Regions from separate parts of the Desulfobacter postgatei 2ac9 genome, predicted to be linked through region 2. Evidence: predicted binding sites of a transcription regulator. Region 2 holds the regulator's gene; the other holds the start of a gene.
The links. The regulator sigma-54, encoded in region 2, starts transcription at its own class of promoters, with help from an activator protein. The targets are predictions, from matches to a motif close to TNTGGCACANTTTCTGCTNT.
Positions count from the first base shown of each region.

Region 1: the regulator sigma-54 is predicted to act here: its motif matches at 7,042-7,061, upstream of flgB (flagellar basal body rod protein FlgB).

Region 1 is NZ_CM001488.1:664,923-676,350, reverse strand. It holds gene DESPODRAFT_RS03155 (HD domain-containing phosphohydrolase) at 1-389, shown strand, start outside; gene DESPODRAFT_RS03150 (PilZ domain-containing protein) at 484-837, shown strand; gene DESPODRAFT_RS03145 (chemotaxis protein CheX) at 888-1,349, shown strand; gene DESPODRAFT_RS03140 (response regulator) at 1,389-1,763, shown strand; gene DESPODRAFT_RS03135 (sigma-54 interaction domain-containing protein) at 1,775-2,830, shown strand; gene DESPODRAFT_RS03130 (tetratricopeptide repeat protein) at 3,094-5,634, shown strand; gene DESPODRAFT_RS03125 (sigma-54-dependent transcriptional regulator) at 5,650-7,020, shown strand; gene flgB (flagellar basal body rod protein FlgB) at 7,175-7,588, shown strand; gene flgC (flagellar basal body rod protein FlgC) at 7,592-8,089, shown strand; gene fliE (flagellar hook-basal body complex protein FliE) at 8,112-8,408, shown strand; gene fliF (flagellar basal-body MS-ring/collar protein FliF) at 8,435-10,150, shown strand; gene fliG (flagellar motor switch protein FliG) at 10,155-11,168, shown strand; gene DESPODRAFT_RS03095 (FliH/SctL family protein) at 11,155-11,428, shown strand, end outside.
Region 2 is NZ_CM001488.1:1,203,223-1,214,650, reverse strand. It holds gene DESPODRAFT_RS05535 (M23 family metallopeptidase) at 1-32, opposite strand, end outside; gene kdsA (3-deoxy-8-phosphooctulonate synthase) at 211-1,032, shown strand; gene DESPODRAFT_RS05525 (KdsC family phosphatase) at 1,029-1,544, shown strand; gene lptC (LPS export ABC transporter periplasmic protein LptC) at 1,541-2,128, shown strand; gene DESPODRAFT_RS05515 (LptA/OstA family protein) at 2,097-2,651, shown strand; gene lptB (LPS export ABC transporter ATP-binding protein) at 2,652-3,374, shown strand; gene rpoN (RNA polymerase factor sigma-54) at 3,377-4,819, shown strand; gene hpf (ribosome hibernation-promoting factor, HPF/YfiA family) at 4,833-5,366, shown strand; gene DESPODRAFT_RS05495 (PTS sugar transporter subunit IIA) at 5,381-5,839, shown strand; gene rapZ (RNase adapter RapZ) at 5,842-6,723, shown strand; gene DESPODRAFT_RS05485 (PTS sugar transporter subunit IIA) at 6,734-7,153, shown strand; gene gap (type I glyceraldehyde-3-phosphate dehydrogenase) at 7,219-8,226, shown strand; gene tpiA (triose-phosphate isomerase) at 8,239-8,994, shown strand; gene secG (preprotein translocase subunit SecG) at 9,006-9,302, shown strand; tRNA gene DESPODRAFT_RS05465 (tRNA-Leu) at 9,319-9,403, shown strand; gene DESPODRAFT_RS05455 (AAA family ATPase) at 9,684-11,428, shown strand, end outside; gene ahbC (12,18-didecarboxysiroheme deacetylase) at 11,426-11,428, shown strand, end outside.

The DNA.
Region 1 (11,428 bases), 540 kb from region 2:
GCATCAGAGATGATATCCTCTTAAAACCCGGACGCCTTACCGAAGATGAATACGAAAAAATAAAAGAGCATCCTGCCATCGGTGCTGATATTATAAGCACACTGGGCCTGTGGGACAGGGAATCGCAAATTATCCGGCATCATCACGAACGTTTTGACGGTATGGGATATCCGGACGGCCTTAAAGGAAAACAGATTCCCACGCTTGCAAGGATCTTGTCCGTTGCCGACTGTTATGACGCCATGGCCTCGGACAGGGCCTACCGAAAAAAAATGGACAAGGAGGTTGTCCTTGACATCATAATTAAAAATTCAGGCACCCAGTTTGATCCTGATGTGGTCGATGTTTTTCTGCAGGTAGCGGATCAGGATCTGCCCGATGATTTTTAATGGCTTGAGCCTGAAAATGAAATATGCTAATCTGACCTAAAAAATTATTACGTAGTATAACATTTTAGATCTTTCAGCGTGGAGTGAATTTGCATTGAGCATTTCAGACAAAAACGACAGGCGAAAACATTCCAGGGTAGTTTTTACAACCAAAATCGACATTCATATGCTTGATGAGTCCGGACAAAACGTCAAGCTTGCGGCCAATTCAAAGGATTTGAGCCAAAGAGGGGTGTTTGTTAAGACAAACTCGCGGCCTTCCTTGGATACGCCCTGCCGGGTGGGTGTTTATCTGTCCGGAGGGATAGACGATCTCAAACTGGAAATTCAGGGACGAATCGTCAGACATACGGATGCCGGATTCGGTGTAGAGTTCCAGTCCATGGACTTAGAGACATATACCCATCTCAAAACGTTGATTTTGTATAATATTGAAGGCAGTGACTAGTGCCGGGCAGTATATTGGGTAAAATTTAAAACCGGCTGGAGGTGTCGGACTTGGACGTCACACTGATAAATCCATTCATCAATGCAACCATTAACGTACTTGAAACAATGGCTTTTGTTACGGTTTCGGCGGGAAAACCCTATCTGAAAAAAGATAATATCGCCGTGGGTGATGTGACCGGTGTCCTGGGACTGACCGGCGTCGCCCACGGAACCATTGCCGTCACCTTTGAGAAACAATGCATTTTAACGGTTGTTTCCAACATGTTCGGAGAAAAAATAGACGGGCTCAACGAAGATATCGCCGATGCCGTCGGGGAATTGACAAATATGATTTCCGGACAGGCACGGCGGGAACTTGATGAAATGGGCAAGGTGTTTAAAGCGGCCATACCATCAGTGATCACTGGGAAAAAACATACCATCAGACACTATGGGAACGGCCCTAAAATCGCGATCCCTTTTCAAATCGATGGTGGAAAATTTACAATTGAGGTATGTTTTGAAAGATAGAAGATGGGTTTTAATCCAATTAAGAAGGAGAATGTGGCAATGGACACATCCATCAAGATTTTGATAGTTGACGATTTTGCGACCATGCGCCGTATTCTGAAGAATATTTTAAAACAACTTGGTTTTAAAAATCTGGTGGAGGCCGATGATGGAACAACGGCGTGGAATGTCCTTGAAAGCCAGAAGATTGATCTGATTATTTCTGACTGGAACATGCCCAAAATGACGGGGCTTGAACTGCTGAAAAAGGTGCGTGCCAGCGATCAGTACAAGAAAGCGCCTTTCCTGATGGTTACGGCAGAAGCACAGAAACAAAACGTTATTGAAGCCGTACAAGCCGGGGTGTCCAATTACGTGGTCAAGCCGTTTACAGCAGAGGGCATTTCCGACAAACTCAAAAAGATCCTTAAATAAGTCAGGTACTCATGGCCCAAGCTACAGCCGAAAAAACAACAGGATCTGTTGAAGCCCCGCCCAAAGAGGTATCGGGCTTCAACCGCAGCGGGATTGCCGGCGTAAGTAAAGGACTGATGGCCGTACTCGACCGGGTGCGTAAAGTTGCGCGCTCTGATTCATCGGTGCTTATCACAGGAGAAAGCGGTACAGGCAAAGAACTCATTGCCCGGGCCATTCATAAAAATTCAGCAAGAAAAAACGGCCCCATGGTGGTAATCAATTGCGGGGCCATTCCCAGCGAGCTTCTTGAAAGTGAGTTGTTCGGCCATGAGAGGGGTGCATTTACCGGTGCCCACCGGACAAGAATCGGTCGCTTTGAAATTGCCGATAAAGGCACTATTTTTCTGGATGAAATCGGTGACATGAGTCCTGATCTCCAGGTCAAACTGTTGCGCGCGTTGCAGGAAAGAAGGTTCGAGCGGGTAGGTGGCTCGCAGACCATTGCGGTGGATATCAGGGTAATTTCGGCCACCAACAAAAACCTGACCGCAGCCATTGAGGATAACGAATTCAGGGAAGACCTGTATTACCGCCTTAATGTGATCCCCATCAACATCCTTCCCCTGCGGGAACGCCCTGAAGATATCATGCCTCTTGTGGCCCATTTTCAGTCCGGTCTTGCACGGCGCAATGCCGAATACATGCCCAAGGCCTTTCCCGATTCAGTTAAACAGGTGCTTGCGACCTATGAATGGCCTGGAAATATCCGGGAACTGGAAAATCTGGTGGAACGGCTGTCCGTCCTTGTGGAGGGAGATACCGTCACCATAGCCGATCTGCCGGGCTGTATGACCGGTGCCAGGGCAAATGTTACTCCGGTCTGTGTGGCCGGCGTATTCCAAAATAACATCGGTTTTAATGAGGCCGTGGAATCATATCAAAAGTCTTTAATTACCCACGCCCTGAATAAAACCGGATGGGTAAAGGCCAAAGCCGCCGAAATGTTGAAAATGAACCGGACTACCCTGGTTGAGAAGATAAAAAAGATGGATATTGAACCGGAAGATGAGATGCCGGTTTTTTGACACCTGCCGCCGCAAATCCCCACACCCGCTCTAAACTTTTTATATGAAAGTCTGGGTACGTTACTCTGATCTTTCAAACTTTGTTGTGGGCTATGCCTGGCAGTTGATATGTCAGGTCAGCCCCATGGCTGTTCTTTGTAAATTCATTTGCCGGACATGCTTTTTAAAGGCCGTTTAATCTGATATCATGGATAATTATAGGTATGGCATATTACTTGCTTTTTTAGTTCTCCAACCATGAACCCTTTTGGAAAAAATATGTCATGAGCGAATCAACCCTCACATATCTGAAGGTTTTATCAGCGGCCTGGGCTGCATTGTTCTGCGTGTTCATGCCGGCAGGATCCGCCATGGCCGGCTACCCCGTCGTCAAATCAATCCACGTCAAAGACAATCCCTTCTCCGTGACGGTTAATATGACCGGGAAAGCCCCTGTAAAAGTTATCCGTATCGGAAAACGGGAAGTCCTTGTGGCCATTAAGAATGCAACTCTTAGCAAAGGGCTTGTCATCGCCGGAAAGGACAATCCTAACCTTGAATCCGTCCATGTGGAAACCCTTGAAGGCAACGTTGTCGCCTTGATGCTGACAAGCAAGTACGCGGGTAAAGAAAAGATTAAATCCTCTTTCGATACCGCCAATAACCGATTGACCGTGGTTTTAAATAAAGCCGTGGCGCCCCGTCACAAAGCCCCCCCTGTTCCGCAGGCGGCGACTATCCAGAAACCCTTAACCCAGGGTGTTTCCAAACCGGGAAAACAGGCGTCAACTCCGGCAACGGAATATAGCGTCAAAAAAAAGGATACCCGCCCGGCTAAAGCGGATGAAAGAATCAAGGAGCCACCGCTTTATATACCCCCAGAGCGTCAGGCCAGTCGTTTTAAAGGAGATATCAGTGATATGTACCGGGGCGAGGACCCGTTGCAGGGCTGCCAGACCAAGGCGGTCGAAAATGCGATGCTTCTGGTTAAAAAACAGTTGTACAAAGAAGCCGGTGCCATCCTGGAACAGTATTTGTTTGAAGAAAATCCCCTTTGCATGGAGCAGGTCTACTATTTAAAGGCTTATGTCAATTTTATGGATGTTGACAATGATGACCATAAAGGGCTTTTAAATGCAGAACGCATGTTCCAGGACGCCATGGTCGCCTACCCCAAATCAAGCTATCTTCCCTTTGCCTATGCGGCCATGGGCCTGATTCATACCCGTTTGCACAACAACGCTACCGCCGAAGGATATTTTGATATCATCAGCAAGGACTTTCCGGACTATTCCGGCATGCCTGAGGTGGAGTATCATCTGGCCGAAATTTATAATGACAAAGGGTATATCGACAAAGCGTTGAATCTGTATAAAAAGGTATTTGAGTCAAAAATAAGCAACGGATATATATCGGATGCAGGGATAGGTTATGGTAAGGCACTGTTTGAAAACCTTCGGTATTATGACGCGTTGAGTGTTTTTAATTATGTTATAAAAAATGATGTAAAAAAGGTTTATGAATCTGCTGATCTGCTCAAATACACGGCGGATGCCAATTTTGAATTGGGCTTAAGTAAAGGCGCTCGGGAGAATTATATCCGGCTGTTGAATCTTTTTCCCGATATTAAAGCCCCTGATATGGCTTTAAGCAAGGCCGGGGATGCCTACGGGATGGAGAATCAGGAAGAAAAGGCGATCAAGCTGTATGAACTGGTTCGAAAAACATATCCGGACTCCCCAGGATATATCAATGCCTCCATCGGGCTTGCCAGGTATTTAAAAACGGATGCTGAAAAGATTGATATTTACGAAATGATCAAGACTCAATTCCCTGAAAATACCTATGCCCGGATCGCCATGATGCGCCTGGCTGAAATTTATCAGAAGAATGGTGAGTATGATAAGTGCATCCAGGAAATCGAGGACCTGTTGTCCACACATCCCAAGGGGTTGCGCTACGAGGCGGTTAAATTAATGCAAAAAGCCTATGAGGCTTTGTTCAAAGAACAGTTGAAAGCCGATGGATATACCTCTGTATTGATGCGGTATGAAAAAGAACACTTGAAGATAAAAAAAATGGGGGGGCAACTGATTCCCTTTTATGTGGGCAGTGCATATTTACAGGCCAATCTGTATGAAGAGGCGTTTAATCAGTTGATTTCTGCATATAAACTTTATAAAAGGGAAGAGCGGCCGGCTTTATTGCTGTTTGGACTGGGCAAGGCCATGGATGAGTCCGGCAGGGACGAGGATGCTTTAAACCTATTAAACACCTTTGCAAAAAGATTTCCAACGCATAAAAACAGGGTAGAGGCGCTGACCAGGGTCGGGCAGATTTATCTGGAAAAAGGAAACGCTTCAAAGGCGGATGATGCTTTTGTCTCTGCGTATCAGGCGGAGGAGAATACGCTGGATAAAGGACGGATACTCATGCTTCGCGCCGGTGTTTACCAGAAAAAGTCAGACTTGAAGACGGCATCCGAACTTCAGGCCCGTGCGGTGAAGGCGTTCGCCGCATCTCCCGGCGAAAATTACGAGATACTGGCAGGTGCTTATAAAACGTTGGGTTCAACTTACCTGGAAATGAAAGCCTATGGCCAGGCAGCCAATGCCTTTGCCAAAGCCTTTGATTTTTCCGAAGGAGACCAGGCCAAGGCCAATATCGGTTTTTTGCTCGGGGACGCTTACCAGAAAGGCAATGTGCTGGACAAGGCGAAAAAAACCTTTGAGCAGGTAGCACAGTCTTACGACTCGGTCTGGGCCCGGCTTGCCCGGCAACGCCTGAGTACTATCGAGCTGGTGGAAAAAATGATAAATTCATAAGGATGCTTTGGCAACGTGCCTGGACAGCGATTATTTCTCATAATTGAAAACCCCAAAGAGCGAATGACATATACCGACTTGTTCGAGGGGATGGGTTTTCTGGTTGATGCCGTTCCGGAAGGCTCGGATGCGCTCACCTACCTGCTTTCTCAAAAACCTGCGGTGGTTGTGGCCGACGATGGTACGCCGGGATTCTCAGCTCTGGATTTCCTTAAACAGGCGGCTGATTCAGATATAGGTGTGCCAAAAACCATTATCCTGACCCCGGATCCTGTGGTGGATTATGCCGTCAGCCTGATACAGCACGGTGCCATGGATTATCTGATCAAGCCGGTTGACCTAAGACAGCTTGAACTCAGCGTTAAAAAATCTTTAGCCGCAGCCATTTCGCCCTTGCCTGCTGAAAAGGAAAAAACCGTTCAGCATAAAGCGGTTCAAATCATTACTAAAGACCATAGAATGGAGAATCTGCTTAAACTTGCCGCCCGGGTGGCGGATTCGTCGGCATCGGTGCTCATCCAGGGGGAAAGCGGCACCGGCAAGGAGCTGCTTGCAAAATTTCTGCATGAGAAAAGCGCCCGCCGGCATCAGCCTTTTATTGCCGTCAACTGCGCAGCCCTGCCGGAAAACCTTTTGGAAAGCGAATTGTTCGGCCATGAAAAAGGGGCTTTTACCGGCGCATTGGCAAGGAAAGCCGGTAAATTTGAACTGGCTGATAAGGGGACCCTGTTTCTGGACGAAATTACGGAGATGCAGTTCCACCTTCAATCCAAACTGCTACGGGTACTCCAGGAAAAGGTGGTGGACCGGGTGGGAGGAACCCAGCCCGTGGATGTGAATGTCCGGGTGGTCGCCACCACCAACCGGGATGCCAAGGCGGCCGTTGAAAATCAGGAGTTCAGAGAAGATCTCTATTACCGCCTCAATACCATTCCGCTGATTATCCCTCCCTTACGGGAACGCAGGCGGGATATTCTGCCCTTATGCGATTTTTTCATAAAAAAATACTGCAGGATTGACGCAAGATATGTCAAAGGATTGACGGAGCATGCGCTTTCCGTGCTCCATAACCACTCCTTTCCCGGCAATGTCCGGGAACTTGAAAATGTTATTCATCGTGCTGTCCTTCTTGCAGAAACCGATATGATCACCGCTTCTGATCTGCTCATGGATAATGACGCACAAACAGCTCTTTTTGAAGATACAGACGCAGAATCCTTTACTGATGAAGACTTTTCCGCAGGCTCCCTTAAAGAGATGGAACAAAAAATGATTTTCAGAACACTGGATCAAACCGAGGGGAACCGGACCCATGCGGCAAAAATTTTGGGGATCAGTGTCAGAACCCTTCGCAATAAGCTAAACGAATACAAAGAGCCTCTCTGATTATTCTTCTTGTTTATCATTTCAGGCATGAAATTTGCTTTTTCGTTTGCAGTATTGATATTCCGGCGCCCTTGCCCGGATATCTAACCCGGATATCAGGGACAATGCCACCTGTGGTTGACCCGGAGCGTCAATTAAAAAAACGGAGGTTAAAATGGCCGATTCAAGAATTTTCGGGAACACCTACGAGATGATCGCAAAAAGCATGGGCATCTCAACCCGGCGCCATAACCTGATCGCAGGCAATATCGCCAACATGGATACCATCGGGTATACGCCCAGCGATATAGATTTTCAAACTGCACTCAAACGGGCCATGGCAGAACCCGAACCGGATTACCTGGAAAAAACCAATGAAAAACATCTGCCCGGCAATATTGAAGGGGCAAACGGGCAAATGAAGGGCATGAACAGCGAGGATGTGGATATCTACCACCTGGATTCGGTAAACATTGATACGGAAATGATGAATCTGATGGAGAACAATATAAAATTCAGGTCCACGGCCGAGATGCTGCTGCGTAAAATGACCATACTCAACTATGCCATTGATGAGGGAGGAAAATAATCCATGGATTTAATGAATGCATCAAAAATCAGCGGAACGGCCCTTGCGGCCCATCGTATGAAGCTCAATGTCATTGCTGAAAACCTGGCCAACGTCGATACCACCAGAAGCGAAGACGGCGGACCCTATCGTAGAAAAATGGTGGTCTTCAAAGGCGACGATATCGACTCTTTTGAAAGTGTGGTGCAGCAAAAAATTCGAAAAGAGCAGTCCGGCGGGATTGAATTATCCGCCATTGAGCTTGAGGATGAGAAAAAGCCGGATAACGGCACAGGTGTAAGAGTTGATCAAATTGTCAGATCCCAGGAAGATTTTCATCTGGTGTACAACCCGGCTCACCCCGATGCAGATCCGGATACAGGCTATGTGAAGATGCCTAACGTGGATCATTTAACCGAGATCTCAGACATGATGGTGGCCCGTCGCAGTTATGAGGCCAGTGTCACGGCGCTTTCCACCACAAAAAATATGATCAGCAAAGCCCTTGAGATAGGTAGATAATTTTAGGTAAAGGAGTGAAGCAATGGATGAAATAAAAACACAACTCCCCGGCAAACTCTCCTTGTACAGGGAACCCGTGGCGAACCGGGCAGCCAAGCAAAGCCCCGAATTTATGGAACGGCTGGAATCAGCCCTCCAGGAAGTTAATAATAATCAGCATGTGGCAGATGAGTCGGTTGAAGCCGTCATTGAAGGCAGGCTTGGTATTCATGAAGGCATGATGGCGTTAGGCAAAGCCTCCACCTCCCTTAAAGTATTGGCACAGGTCCGGAACAAGGCCATGAGTGCCTATAACGAAGTGATGCGTATGCAGGTATAATCCCTTGCAGAGCAGGAGCCGCTTAAATGAATCCAGTAATTGAAAAAATCATTACCATGTTCAAACAGATGAGCATGATCCGTAAAATCCTCCTGGGCGGACTTGTCCTGGTGGTGGTGGCAGGGTTTATCACCATGTTTGTATGGGCCAATAAAATGCCCTATAAAACTGCGTATTCAGGATTGAGCCAGGAAGATGCCGCCGCTGTGGTGGAGACATTAAAAGCTTCCAAGACGCCCTACCGCCTGACCGGTGACGGAACCACGATTCTGGTGCCGGATGCGATGGTGTATGATGTCCGGCTGACCATGGCCAAGGAAGGGATTCCCAAAGGGAGCGGGGTTGGATACGAGATTTTTGATAAAAACGAATTCGGCACCACCGAGTTCGTGCAGAAAATCAATAAGAAGCGGGCACTTCAGGGGGAGCTGGCGCGCACCATTGCCGCATTTGATGCTGTTAAGGATGCCAAGGTAATGATCGTGATGCCAAAGGAGTCGGTTTTTGTGGAGGAGACCAAACAGCCTTCGGCATCCATTCTGCTGGAACTGGTCGCTGATCTTCAGAAAGAAGAAGTGGCGGCCATTGCACATCTGGTAGCCTCTTCCGTCCAGGATATGACCCCCAAACTGGTCACCATTGTGGATACTGCCGGCCGGATTTTGTTTGAGGGAAAATCCGAAGAAGAACAGGCCCGCATTGATGCAGAAAGCCTTGCAGATGCCCAGTATCAGTATAAAGTTCGGTTTGAAGAGAACCTGACACGCAGAATCCAGACCATGCTTGAGCGCATCGTAGGTACGGATAAAGCCATTGTCCGGGTGACCTCGGAAATGGATTTTTCCAAAAACAATATGAATGAAGAAGTTTATGACCCGTTTGAACGGGGCGGAGAATTCATACGCAGCCGGAAAAACAAAGCTGAAAAGATACTCCAGCTTGACGAGGAAGTCGGTATCCCTTCTTCGGTCAACCCCATCACCGATGAAGATGAGGCAGGCGATAAAAACCGGGAGCGGGTCAATAAGAGTGATGATACTGTCAATTATGAAATCAGCCGCCGGGTCAGGGAAACCCAGAAACCCATGGCCGAACTTACAAGACTTTCGGTTGCAGCCGTGATTGACGGTAAGTATGACTTCCAGACGGATAACAACGGCGACACCAAACGGGTATATATGCCCAGGTCTGCCGAGGAGATGCAGCAGTTTCAAAGTATTGTCAGCAGGGCCATGGGGTATAATGAGGAGCGCAACGACCAGGTTTCCATGGAGTGCTTCCCCTTTGCCTCCATCGATGATATGCAGGGCACCCAAGAAAAATTGACCGGCTGGCGCATGGTCCAGAAGGAATACGGACGTCTTATTGCCAATTTACTGCTGGTATTTGTATTGTTCCTTTTCATCATCCGGCCTATCATAAAAACTGTTCGCGACATCAAAATTAAGGTAGAACAGGAAGCGTTACCCTCACCGGAAGAACTTACCCTGCTTGAAAAAGAGGATAAGGAACCTTCCTTTGTTGAGATGAATGCGAATCAGCAGCGTGACTTCTTTGAAACCATGACCGAGGAACAAAAGGAAGAGTTCATCCAGAAAATGACCGCAGCAGAACGGAACGCATATATAGCCAATATGAATGCCCAGGACAAAGCCAGATATTATGCTGAAAAAGATCTGTTCAAGACCGTGAATATAATCAAGGGATGGCTCAGTGAAGTAGCGGAAGAAGAGGAGGGGTAATTCCATGTCCAAAACAATTGATCCGGAAAATCTGAACGGTTATCAAAAGGCGGCAATATTTCTCATGTACATGGGAGAAGAATACACAACCCAGGTGTTTTCAAGAATGAAAGAACACGAGATCGGGGAGGTTGCCTTTGAAATGTCCAAGGTCGACCAGATTACACCTGACATGCTCAAGGTTGTGTGTGCTGATTTCAATGTCAAATATGAAGGCGAACCCAAGATGATTGTTGAAGGGGACTCCTTTATCAAGAATGTGGTCACCGCGACACTCAAGGACAAGGAAGCTAAAGCCATTCTCGAAGACCTGGAAAAAAAGAAACAGGCCAGACCCTTTATATGGAGCCGGAATGTGAATACGGGTACTTTATCTGCATATATTGAAGGTGAACACCCCCAGACCATAGCCATGATCCTGGCCCATATGCCTGCAGAAATTGCTTCGGAAATTTTAATGAATCTGCAGGATGAACTTAAAGGCGACATTGCCATGAGAATTGCCCGTTTGGGCCAGATTTCCGAAGACGTTGTCAGGGACGTGGACAAGGCATTAAAATATGAGCTCAGCGGTGCAGTCGGCCCAGGTGGTAAGGCAGGCGGTATAGAAGTCCTGGTGGATATCATCAATGGTGTGGACAAATCCACCGAAGATGCCGTTATGGAATATGTTGAAGAAGATGATGCGGAAATGGCCAATGAGATCCGCAAACTCATGTTTGTATTTGAAGATCTGACCAACGTGGATGATACTGCCATGAGAGAGATTCTCAAGAAGGTGGAAGGCCAGCAACTCACCTACGCATTGAAAACCGCCACCGAAGACATGAAGGCCAAGATCTTTGCCAACCTGTCCCAACGAGCCGGTGAAATGCTCAAGGACGACCTGGATGCCATGGGTCCTGTTCGCCTGACAGAGGTGGAAGAAGCCCAGCAGGCCGTTGTCAGGGCGGCTAAGGAGCTTGAGGCGGACGGCACCATAACCCTGGGCAAAGGAAAGGATGATGTCCTTGTCTGATCAAGAAGAACATACCGAGGGGAATTTTTTGTCACAGGATCATGGATTCAAGCCCATTGATGTGGGGGCCCTCGACAGTTTTGATGACGAGGTCTCTCTTAAGAAACCAGATACCGAACCTGATTTTAATCGATTTAAACTATTGTTTGATCCTTTGGAAATTCAAAGGGAAGAAGGTGGGTTTGAGGCTGTCTATAGAGTGACCAAAAAGCTTAAGGAAGAATTGTTCGAACCTTTGATCCAGGGTGCGGATGTGGTTA
Region 2 (11,428 bases):
AGAAATACAATCAGAAACAGTGTCCTTTTCATCAAACAACCTTATTTTTCAAGAAGTTAGACGACCACATTAAAAACGAATTTAGGATATCAGCAAACGCCTTTCTTATCAAGGAATTTTCCCCGGCACTGATCCACCTTGACATTTACCCGGACGAATAATAATTAGGGCTATCATCATTTGTTTTTTTTTGTTTGAAGGATAAGCTCTATGACAAACTTTTTTTTTGACCTGACCCATAACAATCCAGATCGTTTTTTTCTCATTGCCGGACCCTGTGTTATAGAGGATTTAGACACAAGCCTTGGCATTGCAAAATACCTGAAACAGGTCACAAGCGACTTAGGTATTCCTTATATTTTCAAAGCATCCTATGACAAAGCAAACCGCACTTCGGTTCAGTCATTCAGAGGTCCCGGCCCCGAACGCGGCCTTGAAATCCTAAAACAGATCAAAACAGAACTGAACATCCCTGTTCTTTCGGACATTCACTTGCCTGACCAGGCGGAAAAATCTGCACGAGTACTTGATATTATACAGATCCCTGCATTTTTATGCCGACAGACAGACCTGATTTTGGCCGCCTGCAGGACAGGTAAACCTGTAAATATTAAAAAAGGGCAGTTCCTTGCACCGGCCGATTGCCGGAATATCGTTGAGAAAGCCGAATCTACAGGGAACCGTGACATTGCGATCACGGAACGCGGTACTTGTTTCGGATATAACAACCTTGTGGTGGATTTCAGATCCATACAGATTCTACGGGAATTGGGCCTGCCCGTAATTTTTGATGCCACCCACAGTGTGCAGCTTCCCGGCGGCAGCGGCAATGCATCGGCAGGGGAAAGACAGTTTGTAGCACCCCTTGCAAGGGCCGCAGTGGTCTGCGGTGCCCACGGCCTGTTCATGGAAACCCACCCCGATCCGGACAAAGCCTTGTGCGACGGACCGAACTCCATCCCCTTAAGTCAAATGAAAAATCTTTTGACCCATCTGGTTAATATCAGAAAAGTTGCAGGACCGTCTCTATGACAACACCATTGGCAGATATCCGGCTGCTGCTTTTAGACGTGGACGGGGTCCTCACCGACGGCAGCATTACCTATACAGACACAGGTGAACAGATCAAAAGCTTTAATGTCAAAGACGGTCTAGGTATTCGCCTGCTCATGGAGGCAGGCGTTGAGGTGGGGATTGTCACGGCAAGGATCTCCGGGGCCCTGCGCCACCGGTGCGACAATCTGGGCATCACCCTGGTTGTTGACGGTACCAAGGACAAGGCCAAGGCATTGGAATCCATATCCGCAAACACTCAAATCAACACCGCACATATTGCATTCATGGGAGATGACCTGATAGACCTGCCCGCCATGACCCGGGCCGGATTTGCCTTTACAGTGGCCGACGCCCCTGCTGAAGTTAAAACCCGGGCAGATATGATTACGGATCTGCCCGGGGGAAAAGGTGCTGTCCGCCAGGCTTGTGAAGCCATTCTCAAAGCCAAAGGGCTTTGGGAAAAGTCCGTTTCAAGATTTTTGTCATGAAAAGCGTCGGCAAAAAGAACCTGATACTGCCCCTGGCTGTGCTTTTAGGCCTCATTCTTGTTGGCGTCGGTGCTTATTATTACATCAACCACCTGCTCACCACGCCTATCAAGCTTGAAAATATTGAGCTGGATGACAAGGCTGCACTTAAACTTAACGCCCTTGAGCAGATTTCCAAAAAAAACGGAATTACCGAATGGAAGCTCAAAGCATCCAGCGCCACCCTGCTCAAAGACCCGAAAAAAGCGGTCCTTGAAGATGTGGACATTATTTTTTACACAAAGCAAAATGTACAAGTTCACCTTACAGCAACCCGGGGAGAACTCGACACCAGTACCCATGACATGATCTTATCAGAGAATGTTACTATCCGGTATCAGCAATACACCCTGACAAGTGAAACATTGCATTATGCCAAAAAACCGCATATAATACGCTCTGATTCAAGGGTTACATTTGATGACGTAGACTCCGTGATAAAAGCTGACAGCATGGAGATCCGGCTAAACCAGGATCTGATCATCTTAGAAGGACACGTAGAAGGACAATTTAGTGAAAATAGTCAGAATACCAATAGCTTATAATATTTCTCTGGTTTTGTTGCTGGTGCTGTCGTCTCTTTTTGCACAGGTATCCTTTGCAGCCCAGCAGAACGCAACTGCTGAGAAAAAACAGCCGCCGACAGACCTGAAAATTACTTCGGATAAAATGGTCGCCGACAAAAACCAATCCATGGTGGAATTTATCGGAAACGTCAAAGCGATTCGGGCGGACAGTGTGCTTTTAGCAAATTCGATCAAAGTATTTTTTCATACTTCAAAAACCAAAAAGGAAGGCCAATCAAACGTCAAACGGATTCTTGCCACGGGGAATGTGGAATATACCGAAGGGGAGCGCAAAGCGTTCTCGGATCAGGCGGATTATGACACCGCAGATGAAATACTGGTGCTCACAGGGGAAAAAGCCCGTCTGCTTACGGGAAAAAGCTGGATCTCCGGCAAAAAAATAACCCTGTTTAAGGCCCAGGACCGGGTGGTTGTGGAAAGTACCGAAAAAAACAGGGTTGAAGCATTTTTTGATGCCGAAGATCAGGATGGTTCTTTATAAATGAGCCGACTGGTACTGGAAAAACTTGTAAAGACCTATGGCGGTAAAACCGTGGTGAATCAGGTCAGCCTGACCGTTGACCAGGGTCAGGTCACCGGGCTTCTAGGACCCAACGGTGCCGGAAAGACCACGACCTTTTATATGACCGTGGGCATGATCCGGCCGGACAAAGGCACGGTCCATCTTGACGGGGAGGATATAACCCGCTACCCCATGTATGTCAGGGCCAGAAAGGGCATTGGTTACCTGCCCCAGGAGACCTCTATATTTAAAAAACTGACTGTCAGGGAAAATATAACGGCCATTCTGGAGGTTATTGACAAAAAAGTCGCTGACATCAACCGGAAAGCCGAAACCCTGATGGAAGAACTTGGGATACTGGCCTTGGCCGGACAAAAGGCGACTTCCCTGTCCGGTGGAGAAAAGCGCCGTCTGGAAATTTCAAGGGTTCTTGCCACAGACCCCTTGTTCATCCTACTGGACGAACCCTTTGCCGGCATTGATCCTTTGGCTGTTATTGATATCCAGCAAATCATTTCCCAGCTTACCGACAAAGGCATCGGAATATTGATTTCCGATCACAATGTCAGGGAAACATTAGGCGTATGCAACACAGCTTATATTATGAGCCAGGGTATGGTTATGGAATCAGGCCCTCCCGAAAAAATTATTTCAAGCAAAGTAGCCAAACGCATTTACCTGGGAGACAATTTTAGACTTTAATCATGGAACTTGGATTACAACAAAGCCTTGCACTGACCCAGCAGCTGGTCATGACACCCCAGCTCCAACAGGCTATCAAACTGCTTCAGCTCTCCAGGCTTGAACTTGCCGAAATGATCCAGCAGGAAATGGAGCAAAATCCGGCGCTTGAAGAAATCTCCATTGATGAGGCCTCTGACAAAGCCATCACGGCCCAGGAAACCGAAACCCGGACAGCTGAAATAGAAGCCCCTGTCAAAGAAGTTACCATTGAAGAGCGGGTGCGCTCGGATACGGACTGGGAAAACTATATCAATGAATATAACTCCACCGGTAGAATCTACATGGAGTCTGAAAACAGTGAAGCGCCCAATTACGAATCATTTACATCCGAGAAACAAACCCTTGAAGCCCATTTAAAGTGGCAGTTGATGCTTTCGGATCTGCCGGACGAAGAGGAGCGACTGGGTCATGTCATCATCGGCAACCTGAACCGGGACGGATATTTATGCGCCGACGTGGAGGAGTTGGCCCAGAGTGCCGGGGCCGATATTGAAACCGTTGAAAAAGTGCTGGCTGTACTCCAGACCTTTGACCCCCCCGGCGTGTGTGCCAGAAACCTGTGCGAGACGCTTTTGATTCAAGTCCGGCAACTGGGCATTGAAAACGATATCATCACCCGGATTATTACGGATCATCTCAAAAATCTTGAAAACAGAAACAGTAAAAAAATTGCCAATGCCCTTAAAATTTCCGTTGAGGATGTGCGGGCTGCAGTAAAAATCATCCAGTTTCTTGAACCCAAGCCCGGCAGAAAATTTGCCACGGAGGAACCCGCCTACATCACCCCGGATATCTATGTTTACAAAGTCGGGGATGATTTTAAGATTGTGATGAACGATGACGGCCTTCCCAAATTAAAAATTTCAAGATTCTACAGGGAAGCCGTAGCCACCGGCAAAAAAATACCCAAGGAGACCAAGACCTATCTTAATGAAAAGATGCAGTCCGCCTCCTGGCTGATAAAATCCATTCATCAACGCCAGAAAACCATCTATCTGGTGATGGAAAGCATCATCAAGTTTCAAAGGGATTTTTTTGAAAAGGGCATTGCCTATCTGCGGCCTTTGATTTTAAAAGATATTGCCGAAGATATTGAAATGCATGAGTCTACGATCAGCCGGGTGACCACAAACAAATACGCGTACACCCCCCAGGGACTATTTGAGTTGAAATATTTTTTCAACAGCTCCATAGAACGGGGGGACGGACCTTCCATGGCATCGGCCAGCGTCAAGGAGAGAATAAGACAACTCATTGACAATGAAGATCCCAACGCACCCTTAAGTGACGATAAAATCGCCGCAATTCTGCAGGAATCAGATATTCAGATTGCCCGGCGAACCGTGGCAAAATACAGAAAGGTACTCAATATTCTGCCGTCCAACAAACGCAAACAATTATAGGGAGAGCTCATCTATGCAAGTCACCATCACGTTCAAACAGATAGAAGCATCCGATCCCCTGAAATCCTATGTAAATAAAAAGCTTAAACGGTTTGACAAGATGCTGGAGGGTCCGGCCGAGGCCAATGTTGTCTTAAGCGTTGAAAAAATAAGGCATATTGCCGAAATAACGTTAACCAGCGGCTCGCTGAACATCCATGCCAAGGAAGCGTCCGAAAGCATGTATGCCGCCATTGATATCCTGGCGGATAAAGTCAAAAGCCAGATCACAAAACACAAAGAAAAGATAAAGAAACACCTGTTGGGCAACAAGTCAAGCCTGACCGATACCCGTGAGTTCAGCATTGATGAGCCTTTGCCCGGGGACGTGGTTGATATTATTGAAGAACCCCTTGAAACAAAACCCATGGACATTGAGGATGCGGTGATTGAACTGGCGTCGGGCAAAAAATCTTTTTATGTATTCGTTAATGCCCGCACACAAGAGGTCAATGTGATTTATAAACACAATAACGGAAAACTGGGACTAATTGCCCCCCAAGGATAGGATGGCCGGAGCCAATGAAAATCAGTGACATTCTAAAGCTGGACGCTATTATCGCAGACCTGAAAGCCAAAAACAAACCAGAGGCCATAAAAGAACTGTCCCAGGCTGTTTCTCCGGTGGCCGGGGCCGAAGTCGAAGATATCACAGCGGTCCTGCTGGAACGGGAACATTTAGGCTCCACAGGCATCGGCGGCGGCATTGCCATTCCCCACGGCAAGTTGGAGACGGTGAAATCCATTGCTGTTGGATTTGGGCGCAGCATTAAAGGTATTGAGTTTGAGTCTCTGGATAACCGGCCCGTCCATCTTTTCTTTCTGCTTCTGACACCTGAACACTCCACAGGCGGTCATCTGAAAGTTCTTGCCCAGATTTCAAAGCTGCTGAAAATGGATCAGTTTAAAGAACGACTGTTGGCAGCAGGTTCAACAGAGCAGATCCATCAGATCATTCTGGAAAATGACGAAGAATTTTGACAATGGAAAAATTCAAGGTTTATATCATCACCGGCATCTCAGGTTCCGGGAAGACAACGGTTGCCCAGGCATTTGAAGATGCATCCTTTTACTGCATCGACAACATGCCCATGGAGCTTGTGCCCAAGGTGCTTGAGCTGCTGTTGGGGGAAAGCGCCAAAGTCAAGGGCGCAGCCTTTGTGATGGATATGCGGTCAAAAACTTTTTTAAATACATTTGTTTCAGGCGTCTCTGCTTTAGAGGAGATGGGCGTTTCTCCAGTCATCATATTTCTTGAGGCAGATACCCAGACCCTGGTCAAACGGTTCAGTCAAACCCGCAGGCACCACCCGGTGGGTGATAAAAAGAACCTTCTGGAGAGTATCAAGTCTGAAAAACAAGGCATGGCCTCCATCCGCAAGCTGGCCCACCAGATCATTGACACCTCTAATTTCAATGTTCATCAGCTTAAAGCAGAAATACACAACCTTGTATCCAAGGAGACCGGTTTTGAAAACTTGATGAAACTGAATATCATGTCTTTTGGTTACAAATACGGCATCCCGGTGGATGCGGATATTGTGGTGGATCTGCGTTTTCTGGCAAATCCCTATTTTGTGCCGGAACTCAAAGCCCATGACGGAGAATCCGATGCGGTAAAAGTCTTTGTCCTGGAAAACCCGGAGACAAAAACCTTTTTAAAAAAATATAACGACCTTATCGACTATCTCATTCCTTTATATAAAAAAGAAAACAAGGCATATCTAACACTTGCATTGGGCTGTACCGGTGGCCGCCACCGTAGTGTCGCCATTTCCCGGGCCGTATTTGAACGGCTGATGAAAAAGGGGCTGAACCCAAGCTTGCGGCACAGAGACATTGACAGAGACATCAAAGAAACATAACAGGCAAACTATGACAGGAATTCTAATTGTCACCCATGCGAATCTGGGTGCAGCATTAATTGATACCTTGGAGTTCATTTTAGGGACCAAGCAGGAAAAACTCGGGACCATAGCCATAGACATCAAAGAGGATCCGGAAATCTTACGCAACAAAATCAAACAGGGCATTAAAGATGTCTATTGCGAAAATGGCGTTATTATTTTAACCGACATGTTCGGAGGTACACCTTCAAACCTGGCCTACGCCTTTCTTGAAGAAGGAAAGGTGGAGGTGATTTCAGGCGTCAACCTGCCCATTCTTCTCAAAGCCGTAACAACCCGGAAGAAGATGGATATTAAAGCATTGACCGCAGCCCTGATTGAACACGGGAAAAAAAGCATTTCCCTTGCCAGCGACATCCTCAAAGGGACCAGCCGGTCCTTATCCTAACCTGTGCCATGCCTGCTTTCCCCTTTCGGGTATGGACTTAATTTCATTTTTGAAGGAGGCTAATAATGACGGTAAAAATAGGAATTAATGGATTTGGCAGGATCGGACGCATGGTCTTTCGGGCTGCTTTGGAAAATGATGCGATTGAAATTACGGCCATCAATGATTTGACCAACACCGAAACCATTGCCCATCTGCTTAAATATGACTCTGTCCACAGACGCTTACCCAACGAGGTCACCCATGGAGAGGGGTTCATTGCCGTGGATGGGAAACAGATTTTGGTAACCGCGTTAAAGGATCCTGCCCAGATTGCCTGGGCGGATGCCGGCGTGGACATTGTCCTGGAATGCACCGGCCTTTTCAGAAATCGTGAAACTGCGGGCAAACACCTTGAAGGCGGGGCCAAAAAAGTCATCATTTCTGCGCCGGCCAAGGATCCGGATGTCACCATTGTCATGGGCGTAAACCATGAAGATTACGATCCCGGTGCCCATCATATTTTATCCAATGCATCCTGCACCACCAACTGCCTGGCACCTGTAGCCAAAGTTCTGCTGGAAAATTTCGGTATTATATGCGGGCTCATGACCACGATTCACTCCTACACGGGTGACCAGCGCCTGCTTGATTTTCCCCACAAAGACCTGCGCCGGGCCAGGGCAGCCGCCCTCTCCATGATTCCCACCACCACAGGGGCAGCCAAAGCGGTCTCCCTGGTACTGCCCGAGCTTGAAGGCAAGCTCAACGGCCTTGCCGTGCGGGTACCCACACCCAATGTATCCCTTGTGGATCTCGTGGTCACCACCGAGAAAAAGGATCTGACCAAGGAGATGATCAACCAGGCACTTAAAAAGGCGTCCGAAACGAACCTAAAGGGTTATCTGGGCTATTGCGACACACCTCTGGTATCCATTGATCACAACTCTTGTCCGCTTTCTTCCATTGTTGATGCCTCCTGCACGGATGTCATCAACGGAGAGATGGTAAAAATATTTTCATGGTACGACAACGAGGCAGGTTACTCACACCGCATGGTTGATCTGGCTGCCATGGTGGGCAATGCCCTTTAAAGGAGGGAAAAAATGACAAGAATTCCATTGATTGCCGGCAATTGGAAAATGTACAAGACCGGTACCCAGGCTGTTGCTGCCGCAAAACAGCTGGCACACTTAAGCAAAGGTGTGGATGGCGTTGATATTATGATTGCACCCACAACCCTGTCCCTGCCCCTGGTGGCGGCGGCCCTGGGCAAATCGTCCCCGATCCGGCTGGGGGCCCAGAACATTTACCCGGGAACGGAAGGGGCGTTTACCGGTGAAGTGTCCGGTCCGATGATCAAGGATGCCGGTGCCGATTACGTAATTATAGGCCACTCCGAACGTAGACAGTACTTTGGCGAGACCGATGAAAGCGTCCGACTTAAAATCCGTTCTGCCCTTGATGCAGGACTTATTCCGGTTATGTGCATCGGAGAGACCGAAAGCCAGCGGGATGCAGATGAAACTTTTTTTATCCTTGACAAACAGATAACAGATGGGTTAAAAGGCTTTGATCTTGGAGATCTTGACACCCTGATCCTGGCCTATGAGCCGGTATGGGCAATTGGCACCGGAAAGACTGCCGGGCCTGAGCAAGTCAAGGAAGTCCACGGTTTTTTGCGACATCTGCTCAAGGAAAAATACGCAGAGGGTCTGGCTGCAACGATTCGAATTTTATACGGCGGATCAGTAAAGCCAGGAAATATTAAAGACCTGATGCAACTTGAAGATGTCGATGGTGCATTGGTTGGCGGCGCGAGCCTGAACCCGGAAGATTTTAATGAAATTATTAGGTTTTAGACTTTTTTAATATGACAAGTATTTTAGTGGCAATACACGTCGCAGTTTGCATTTTTCTGATACTTGTTGTACTGTTGCAGACCGGCAAAGGCGCAGAGATGGGTGTGTCTATGGGTGGTGCAGGCAGCCAGGCCCTCTTCGGAGCAGCCGGACCTGCAAACATTCTGACCAAAATTACCACGGTCGTGGCCATTATTTTCATGATAACATCTCTGACCTTGGCTTATATGTCAGGGCATCAGTCTCAGTCCAGCGTCATGAAAGGCGTATCTGCACCCGCAGAACAGCAGGCACCAGCATCAGAATGAATATAAATATTTTTTTGCCGAAGTGGTGGAATAGGTAGACACGCACGCTTGAGGGGCGTGTGGGGAGACCCGTGGGAGTTCAAATCTCCCCTTCGGCACCATTAATTTAAAGCCGCGGCATGATTGTCGCGGCTTTTTTTTATAGATTGATATGGACGAAGACAACAAAAGAAATTGTTACAAGTGCCAATTTTTCTATGTCACCTGGGAACCGGCCCATCCAAACGGCTGCAGGGCATTGGGGTTTAAAAGTCGCCAACTGCCCAGCATCACAGTATTCCAGTCTTCAGGAAAGCCCTGTGAATATTTTAAAGAAAAAAAGAAATAGGCCGTCGAACTTGCGCCTTGAATTATGGGCAGACAACCTTATTATAAATAATTATGACTTATCACAATGACGCCACCGGGCCTGACCCGAAAAAAATAGAAAAAGAGCTTGGGGAATTTTTGAACAAAAAATTTGGTGGCAGTGTTAAAATTTTGACACCTTCCATCCAGCCCCAACAGGAAATTATTACCGGCACAACACCTAAGTCGGGGAAAAAAAAGCTGATTGATTTCGATATCAAGCCTTCGGAACTGATCAGCTACCTTGACCAGTATGTTGTTCGACAGGACAAGGCTAAATCTGTTCTTGCCACAAAAATCTGCACCCATTTCAACCGAATCCGACATCAGGAAACCATGAACACGGAACCGTTCAAGATCACGGGTAATATCAAAAGCAATATCCTGTTACTCGGTCCCACCGGTATTGGAAAAACCTATCTGATCAAGCTTATCGCCAAAAAAATCGGGGTGCCTTTTGTCAAAGCGGATGCAACCAAATTTTCCGAAACCGGTTATGTGGGCGGGGATGTGGAGGATCTGATCAGGGATCTGGTTAAAGAGGCCAAGGATGACATTGAGCTTGCGGAGTGTGGTATTGTCTATATAGATGAAGTGGACAAGATTGCTGCCAGCCCCAATGTCATAGGCGCCCAGATATCCCGGACAGGAGTTCAACGGGCACTGCTCAAACCTATGGAAGAGACCGAGGTCGATTTAAAGGTACCCCATGATCCCGTATCCATGATGCAGGAGCTTGAGGCATTCCAGAGAACTGGAAAACGTACGGCCAGACGGGTGAATACGGCCAATATTCTGTTCATTCTGTCAGGCGCGTTTTCAGGACTGACAGATGTGGTGAAAAAGCGATTAAGCAAGCAGGCCATCGGATTCAGCGCATCGCTGACCCACGCCAGAAAAGAAAATGAACTTTTAAAGGCAACCCGGTCAGAGGATTTGGTGGAATATGGATTTGAGTCCGAATTTATCGGCAGGATACCCGTGCGCTGTGTGCTGGATGAACTGACCCAGAAAGATCTTTACGACATCCTGAAAATGCCTAATAATCCCGTAATTTTAAGCAAACGCCTTGATTTTAAATCATACGGGATTGATGTGGTATTCACCGACGAGGCGTTAGAAGAGCTCGCATCAAGGGCGAACAAAGAAAATACCGGGGCCCGGGGGCTTGTCTCCGTAGTTGAAGAAGCCCTGCTACCCTTCGAAGAAAAACTGCCTTCCCAATCCGTCGGTCAGTTCGCCATTACCAAACAGGTGCTGATCACCCCGGAACTAATTTTAAACGATCTTATCCAGGGCAATGATAAGGAACGATACGAGGCAGAATACAACCATGCCCTGGCCCTTTTTTCGGATTACATCAATGACTATATAACAAAAAACTGGAAGATATTTTCCATCCGTCACGGGCTGACCTTAACACAGATTCGCACAAAAATGCTGGCACAGTATTACACGGCTCATGTCATGGAAATTGAAGATGCGGTTAAACAGGTCAAAAAATTCTATGACAACGTAAAAGAAATGGAACTGGAAATTTCCAGGAACTATGCTTTAAATGTCGTGTTTGAAGAAGATGCAGCCGATTTTCTCATCCAGCAGTTCATAGAGCACAATGCCAGCACGGATGAAATCCTTTCAAAAATTTACACGGATTTTTTTGACGGCCTTAACCTGATTCGGGAGAAAACCGGGAAAGCAAGATTTTTCCTGTGCAAAGAAGCATTAACCGACCACGAAAATTACCTCAACGACCTTATCAGAAAAGAGATAAAATG